Regions from separate parts of the Aeromonas sp. 25-248 genome, predicted to be linked through region 2. Evidence: predicted binding sites of a transcription regulator. Region 2 holds the regulator's gene; the other holds the start of a gene.
What was found. Region 2 encodes sigma-54, which starts transcription at its own class of promoters, with help from an activator protein. Its sites were predicted from a motif close to TGGCACNGTTTTNGCTT; they were not measured.

Region 1 (3,948 bases), 140 kb from region 2:
CCCCAAGGGTGGAATCACTGGCAAGCACGGGATCTTATTACCATTCGTTCTTTGCACTACGAACCATTCTCATTTAGATTTCATTTCATTCCAGCATGAGGTCCAGATTATGTACGTGTGTTTGTGCCGCGGCATCACAGATAACCAGATCCGCAAGGCGGTACAGGCAGGCAAGACTGAATTCCGACAGTTGAAACAGTCGCTGGAAGTCGGTACCCAATGTGGTAAATGTGTGCGCATGGCGATGGAGATCATCGCTACCGAAATCGACAAGATGGAGTCAGAGCAGGCACCGCTCTATTACGAAGTGGCGTAAAACCGCCGACTTCTCGTCTTCATCTCTCCTTCTGCCCTCCAGGGGACGACTTTCCCCATCACGTTATGGTCATGTTTCTGGACTAAGCTCTAGTGATCGTTGCCTAGGCTCGAACACGAGGAGTAATGTCGATGAAAGGAGATCCCAAAATCATTGCCCACCTCAACAAGGTGCTGGCCAATGAGCTGGTTGCCATCAACCAATACTTCCTGCATGCCCGCATCTATGATGACTGGGGCCTCAAGGGGCTGGGGCACAAGGAGTATCACGAATCCATCGATGAGATGAAACATGCCGACGAGCTGGTCAAGCGGGTGCTGTTTCTGGAAGGGCTGCCCAACTTGCAGGATCTGGGCAAGCTGCGCATCGGTGAGACGGTGGAAGAGATGCTGCGCTGTGACTTGTCTCTGGAGATGGACGCCATCCCCGACCTGAAAGTCGCCATCACCTATGCCGAGTCCGTGCAGGACTACGTCAGCCGTGACCTGTTCCAGGAGATCCTGGAGGATGAAGAGGAGCATGTGGACTGGCTGGAAACCCAGCTCGATCTCATCGCACGTATCGGTCTGGAAAACTACCAGCAATCCCAGCTCCATGCCGAGTCATCCTGAATCTAGATGACATCAAGAGACAATCCCAACCCGCCCAGGCGGGTTTTTTCATGGCGCCAGCGGCAGAGATCTTGCCCAACGATACGGTAGCCAACCTGGCTGCTGACAAGGCAGGCCAGAGGATGGCAGGATGGCAGGATGGCAGGATGGCAGGCGCCAGATTGAACCACCTCCGGGATCACAGTTACGATGCATGGGGCAGCGGCAGGCGCCGCTTTCGATTAGGATACGACCCCATTCCCATCATTTTGCTACGGATGACCTCCATGGAACTGATTGCACGCGAGATGGCGCCCCACAAACGGGTTGCCCTGGTGGCTCACGACAACATGAAAGCCCCTCTGCTGAACTGGGTGCTGCGCCGCAAGGAGGAGCTCAAGCTCCACCATCTCTATGCGACCGGCACCACGGGCACCCTGCTCGGCAAGAAGGCGCAGCTGCCCATTACCTGCCTCTTCTCCGGCCCCATGGGAGGGGATCAGCAGCTCGGCGCCCTCATCGCCGAAGGGAAGATAGACGTGATGATCTTCTTCTGGGATCCCCTCAATCCCGCCGCCCACGATCCTGACGTCAAGGCCCTGCTGCGCCTCGCGGCCGTCTGGAACATCCCGGTCGCCACCAACGAGGCGACGGCGGACTTCATCATGGACAGCCCGCACATGCAGCAGGCATTCAGCGTCCAGGTGCCCGACTACGCCGGCTACCTCAAGGCCAGAACCGAATAAGCAACGCCAGACAGCAAAGAGCCGGAACAGATGTCCGGCTCTTTTCTTTCATGGGTGGAGAAGGTCAGCGCTGGAGGCTTTTCTGCGCGAATTTGGGCCTGGCGTTCATGATCTGCTCCACCTGCTCGTCGCTCATCTTGCCCCGCGACAGCCCCAGAACCTTGTAGGTCAGCAGAGGGCGCGCTGGCAGGGCGATCATCAGGGCGCGGATCTGGTTCTCGTCCTCCTTCTCTCGCGTCGGCTTGCCGTAGGCGTAGGTGAGCACGCCGGCATCCATCAGGTTTTTGACGGCGGGTTCGGTGATCGGCAGGTTTATGACGCTTTTCCGTTGCAGTACGAACTCCCGCAGCACCGCCTTCTCGTTGAAGTCGAGGAAGCCAATCATCTGGGCCAGTTGATCCTGCTGGCGGCGGGACTGCCACTCGTCACAGGCCCACTCCCAGGCGATCAGGAAGCCCTGACTGCAGAAATAGGAGATGGCGATCAACATGCCGACCCCAAGCCAGGCCGCATGAGCCGTGGCCCACTGGCTCACGGCACCTTTCATCAATCCGGCCGGAAACAGCAGGATGATGCTGCAGCAAAGCAGCAGCCAGACCATCAGCCAGTTGAGGCGATTAAGCTGGTAAAAATGTTGGATCCACCGTTTCATCGTTCACCCTTCCCAAGTCAATGTGGACAGTAGCCAACTCGTAGCAATCGCTGTGCCAGCACAAGGATCCCCGTAAAAAGATCAGGATCCCGGACGGGAGAGTCGAGGGGGTTGTCACATCCTTTTACAACTTGTCGCGCGGATCATCTCCTGTTGGCCTTGCGACTCACCGAGCCACTTGGTAAAAAGCCCGCACTGTCACTGGGGAGTAGCAACCCGCCCGAAATCCGGGCAGGGCCCATGTCAACACTCTTGGATCCGCAGATCCATGGCATGGGCGGCGATAGCACCTGTCGTCCTGCAAGACCTTTGGCCTCGATACGCACGCCAGCCGGGCGAGCCGTATCGGGTCCATCGGTTGTTCTGCTCGCCTGGCGGTTACTCATCATGCTGATAACCTTGCTGTTATTTCTGATCTCTGCCGTCACCATCTATCTGTCCTGCGGATACTTCGTCAACGGCATCGAATGGACCGGCCATCATTTCAAACTGTCCCAAAGCGCCACCGGTTCTCTGCTAGCCGCCCTCGGCACGGCCCTGCCCGAATGCATCGTCACCCTGACCGCCCTGCTGATGGGGGATGCCCCCGCCCAGCAGCAGATAGGCATAGGTGCGGCCCTCGGCGGTCCCCTAGTGCTCTCCACCCTTGGCTATGCCGCCGTTGGCGTGACCCTGCTGCTGTGCATGAACCGGGAGCACAGAGCCATCAATAGCGAGGTGCAGCGGGAGATAGGCCGCGATCAGGCCTGGTTTGCCGGCACCTTCCTGTTGGCCGTGCTGCTTGGCATGATGGCCTTCACCGGTAAAACCTGGCTGGCCCCCCTGTTCGTGCTGATCTACCTCCTCTATGTGCGACGTGAGCTGAAACAGACCGACAGCCACGATGCCGAATTGCCCTCCCCCCTCAAGCTGGATCCGCACGCCAGGATCCCGGCGCTCGGCAAGGTGCTGCTGCAAACCCTGGTGGCGCTCGGTGTGGTGGCGCTGGCGGCCCAGCTGTTCGTTCACCAGCTGGAGAGCATGGGCGAGCTGTTCGGTCTCTCGCCGGTGCTGGCGGCCCTGCTGCTGAGCCCGGTGGCCACCGAAATGCCCGAGCTGATGAACGTGCTCATCTGGGTGCGGCAGGGCAAACACCGGCTGGCACTGGCGAATATCTCGGGGGCCATGATGATCCAGGGCACCATTCCCAAGGCGTTCTGCCTGCTGTTCACCCCCTGGCTGCTGGACAGCACCATGATGGCCTCCTCCCTGGTGACGCTGCTGGCGGTCGCGCTGCTGTGGTGGGGGTTCAGTCGGGAGCGGATGACAGCGGGCAGGCTCGCCCTGGTGGGGCTGGTTTACCTGGGTTTCTGCGGCTGGCTGATGATGAGCTGAGGGCCGGCATCTGCCTCTGGCGCAACAAGAAAGGGCAGGATCCCATCCTGCCCTTCATCTCACGGGGTAGTGTCAATCAGGCCGAGCCGAGGTCTTAGAACTGCTGGAACCAGCGCTGGATCTGGGCCGGATCCTTGCTCTGGGTCAGGGCGAGCATCAGCAGCACCCGCGCCTTCTGCGGGTTGAGGGTCTCGGCGGCGACGAAGCCGTACTTGGCATCATCGATCTCCGCATCCAGGGTGGTGGAGCCGGTCGGCACGCGGGCGGAGC
Region 2 (3,948 bases):
CCGGTCAATGCCCATGGCAACAGCATCCGCTACGAGCTTAAGAACCGGTTGGTGACCATCACCGGCAATGGCCAGCTCAAGCAGGAAGACAGCCAGGTGACCGGCGATCTCATTCGCTACGACATCGTCAAGCAGAAGATGATTGCCGAGAGCAAGGGGCCCACCCAGCGCGTCAAGACGGTGTTCCTGCCGGATCAGGTGGAGAACTTTGACAAACCCGCCGATCAGAAGAAGTAGGAAACAACAGCCATGGCAGTGTTAAAAGCAACGGGTCTGCAAAAGAGCTACAAGCGCCGCATGGTGGTCAGCGATGTGAGCCTGGAGGTGGGAACGGGCCAGATCGTGGGCCTGCTCGGCCCGAACGGCGCGGGCAAGACGACCTCCTTCTACATGATCGTGGGCCTGGTGCAGCGGGATGCCGGCCTCATCACCATCGACGAGCAGGACATCAGCCTGCAGCCCATGCATATCCGTGCCCGCAATGGCATCGGCTATCTGCCTCAGGAGGCCTCCATCTTCCGGCGCCTGTCGGTGTTCGACAACTTGATGGGGGTCATGCAGACCCGCAAGGGGTTGAGCCGCGAAGAGCGGGAAGATAAGGTCGAACAGTTGCTGGAAGAGTTCAATATCACCCATATCCGCGACAGCCTGGGCCAGAGCCTCTCGGGTGGGGAGCGGCGCCGGGTGGAAATCGCCCGGGCGCTGGCGGCAGAGCCGAGATTCATTCTGCTCGATGAGCCCTTCGCAGGTGTTGATCCTATTTCAGTCATCGATATCAAAAAGATCATCCAGCATCTGAAAGAACGCGGGTTGGGTGTGCTGATAACGGACCACAACGTCAGAGAGACGCTGGATGTGTGCGAGAAGGCCTACATCGTCAGCCACGGCAAGATGATTGCCGAGGGCGCGCCGGCCGATATCCTCGCCGATGAGCAGGTCAAGCGCGTCTATTTGGGCGATCAATTCAGTCTATAGTAAGGGGGCACCCCTCATTTTTGTTAGGTGACTGCCTCGCTGAACATAAGGATATCCCGACGTAGATGAAGCCGACATTACAGTTGCGTCTCGGTCAGTCCCTGACCATGACGCCACAATTACAACAAGCGATTCGTCTGCTCCAGCTCTCCACCCTGGAACTCCAGCAGGAAATTCAGCAAGCGCTCGACAACAACCCCTTGCTGGAGCAAGAGGAGAACGAGGCGCAGGAAACCAGTCAGACAGAGACACAGGACGCCAGTCAACTCGACTCCAGCGATGCCATGGCCCAGGAGAGCATGCCGGATGAACTGCCGGTGGACACCACCTGGGACGAGGTCTACTCGGCCGGTACGGCCCAGAGTGCAGGCCCCATCCATGACGGGGAAGACAGCGTCTATCAGGGGGAGACCACCGAGAACCTGCAGGACTACCTGCTGTGGCAGATGCGGCTCACCCCGTTCAGTGATGTGGATGCTGCCATCGCCCTTGCCATCATCGATGCTATCGACGAATCCGGGTATCTGACTGCCACCCTCGAGGATATTCAGGCTGCAGTCAGCAGCGAGGAGGTAGAAGTCGAACTGGATGAGATAGAAGCCGTGCTCAAGCGGGTGCAGCATTTCGATCCGGTCGGCATCGCCGCCCGTTCGGTGCAAGAGTGTCTGCTGATCCAGCTCGGCCAGTATTCGCCGGACCTGCCCTGGCTCGACGAAGCCAGAGAGGTGATCCGCGAACACATGGACCTGCTCGGCAATCGCGACTACCGCACCCTGGCTCGCAAGACCCGCCTCAAGGAGAGCGATCTCAAGGAGGTGCTGGATCTCATCCAGCAACTGGAGCCCAGACCCGGCAACGGCATCATCCAGAGTGAATCCCAGTACGTGATCCCGGATGTGTCCGTGGTCAAGAAGGGTAGCAAGTGGGTGGTTGAACTCAATCCGGATTCTGCTCCGCGCATCCGTGTCAACGAGGCCTATGCGGCCATGGCGCGCAATGCCCGCAGCAGCACGGATACCCAGTTCATCCGTTCTCATTTGCAGGAGGCCAAGTGGTTCATCAAGAGCCTGGAGAGTCGTAACGACACCCTGCTCAAGGTGGCCAGCTGCATCGTCGAGCAGCAGCAGGGCTTTTTCGAGTACGGCGAAGAGGCCATGAAACCCATGGTACTCAACGACATCGCGGAAGCGGTGGAGATGCATGAGTCGACCATTTCACGGGTCACGACCCAGAAGTACATGCATACGCCCCGCGGCATTTTTGAACTGAAGTTTTTTTTCTCCAGTCACGTCAATACGGAGGGAGGAGGAGAGTGCTCATCGACCGCTATTCGCGCCCTGATCAAGAAGCTGGTGACGGCGGAAAACCCCGCCAAGCCGCTTAGTGATAGCAAGATCGCGGATTTGCTGGCCGAACAGGGTATTATGGTGGCGAGACGCACGATCGCAAAGTACCGTGAATCCTTGTTGATCCCGCCATCCAATCAGCGCAAACGCCTGGTTTAGGCAAACAAAAGGAAGACGTTATGCAAATTAACCTGACCGGACACCATGTCGAGATTACCGAAGCTCTGCGTGATTATGTGAACAACAAATTTGCCAAACTCGAGCGTCACTTTGACCATATCAACAACGTACACGTGGTGTTGAGCGTCGAAAAACTGAACCAGATCGCCGAAGCCAAGCTGCATGTCAGCGGGGGAGAGGTGTTCGCCAATTCGCAGCATGCCGACATGTATGCGGCGATTGATACCCTGCTGGATAAACTGGATCGGCAGATCATCAAGCACAAAGATAAGTTAAATCAAAAATAACTATGCAACTTGAACACATACTGAGTCGGGACTGCACCAAGAGTGCGGTCCCTTGTACCAGCAAGAAACGCGCGCTCGAGATCATCAGTGAACTGGCCGCAGAGCGCCTCGGCGCTTCCCGCCAGGTCCTGTTTGAAAGCCTGCTGGCGCGAGAAAAGATGGGTAGTACCGGGATCGGAGCCGGTATCGCCATCCCCCACGGCCGGATTGACGACGCCTTCGCGCCGACCGCCGTGTTGATGACCTTCTCCGAGCCCATCCCTTTCGATTCTATCGACAATCAACCGGTTGACCTGCTCTTTGCATTGCTGGTGCCGGAAAGCGAGTGCAAGCAGCACCTCAAGACTCTTTCCCTGATGGCATCCAAACTGGGTGACAAGGCCGTCTGCCGCCAGCTGCGCCAGGCGACCAGCGACGAAGAACTCTATCAGATCATGACGTCGGCCTGAGGCCGGGTCTGACACAGCCACGTTGGCGTGAGGGGACAAGATGCAGTTAATAGTAGTAAGCGGTCGTTCGGGCTCCGGCAAGACGGTGGCCCTGAGGGTGCTCGAGGATCTCGGGTACTACTGCGTGGACAACCTGCCGGTCAACCTGCTGCCCCAGTTGATCGTGTCGGTGGAGAGCCAGTATGACAAACTGGCTGTCAGCATCGACGTGCGCAACCTGCCTGCCCAGGCAGACAGGCTGGAGAACCTGCTGAGCCAGGTGCGCAACGAGGGGCGAGTCAAGTTTTCGAGCTTCTTCTTCGATGCGGACAACGCGACCCTGCTCAAACGCTACGGTGAGAGCCGCCGTCTGCATCCTCTGTCCCGCAACAAGCTTTCGCTGGACGAGGCGATCCGGGAAGAGACCCACCTGCTGGCACCGCTCTCCTCGACCGCCGACCTGCGCATCGACACCACCAACCTCAGCATTCACGATCTCAGCGAGCTCATCAAAACCCGGGTGCTCGGCAAGAAAGAGAACGAGCTGGTGCTGGTGTTCGAGTCATTCGGCTTCAAGTACGGCATTCCCAAGGATGCGGACTTCGTGTTCGACGCCCGTTTCCTGCCCAACCCGCACTGGATCCCGGAGCTCAAGCCCTTCACCGGCAAGGATGAGCCCGTGGCCAACTACCTCTCCAGCCAGCCGGATGTCATGCTGTTCATCCAGCAGAT

Region 1: a site for sigma-54 is predicted at 2,346-2,362, ahead of ACVDHI_RS13400 (superinfection exclusion B family protein). Genes of this name have one in related genera too.

The regions. Positions count from the first base shown of each region.
Region 1 covers NZ_JBRKTB010000008.1:148,560-152,507, reverse strand. Annotated here, with positions in the region: gene ACVDHI_RS13415 (bacterioferritin-associated ferredoxin) at 110-316, shown strand; gene bfr (bacterioferritin) at 448-927, shown strand; gene ACVDHI_RS13405 (methylglyoxal synthase) at 1,194-1,652, shown strand; gene ACVDHI_RS13400 (superinfection exclusion B family protein) at 1,717-2,304, opposite strand; yybP-ykoY riboswitch at 2,496-2,603, shown strand; gene ACVDHI_RS13395 (sodium:calcium antiporter) at 2,692-3,678, shown strand; gene ansB (L-asparaginase 2) at 3,773-3,948, opposite strand, start outside.
Region 2 covers NZ_JBRKTB010000008.1:13,277-17,224, forward strand. Annotated here, with positions in the region: gene lptA (lipopolysaccharide transport periplasmic protein LptA) at 1-237, shown strand, start outside; gene lptB (LPS export ABC transporter ATP-binding protein) at 250-975, shown strand; gene ACVDHI_RS12700 (RNA polymerase factor sigma-54) at 1,041-2,480, shown strand; gene hpf (ribosome hibernation promoting factor) at 2,501-2,788, shown strand; gene ptsN (PTS IIA-like nitrogen regulatory protein PtsN) at 2,791-3,237, shown strand; gene rapZ (RNase adapter RapZ) at 3,278-3,948, shown strand, end outside.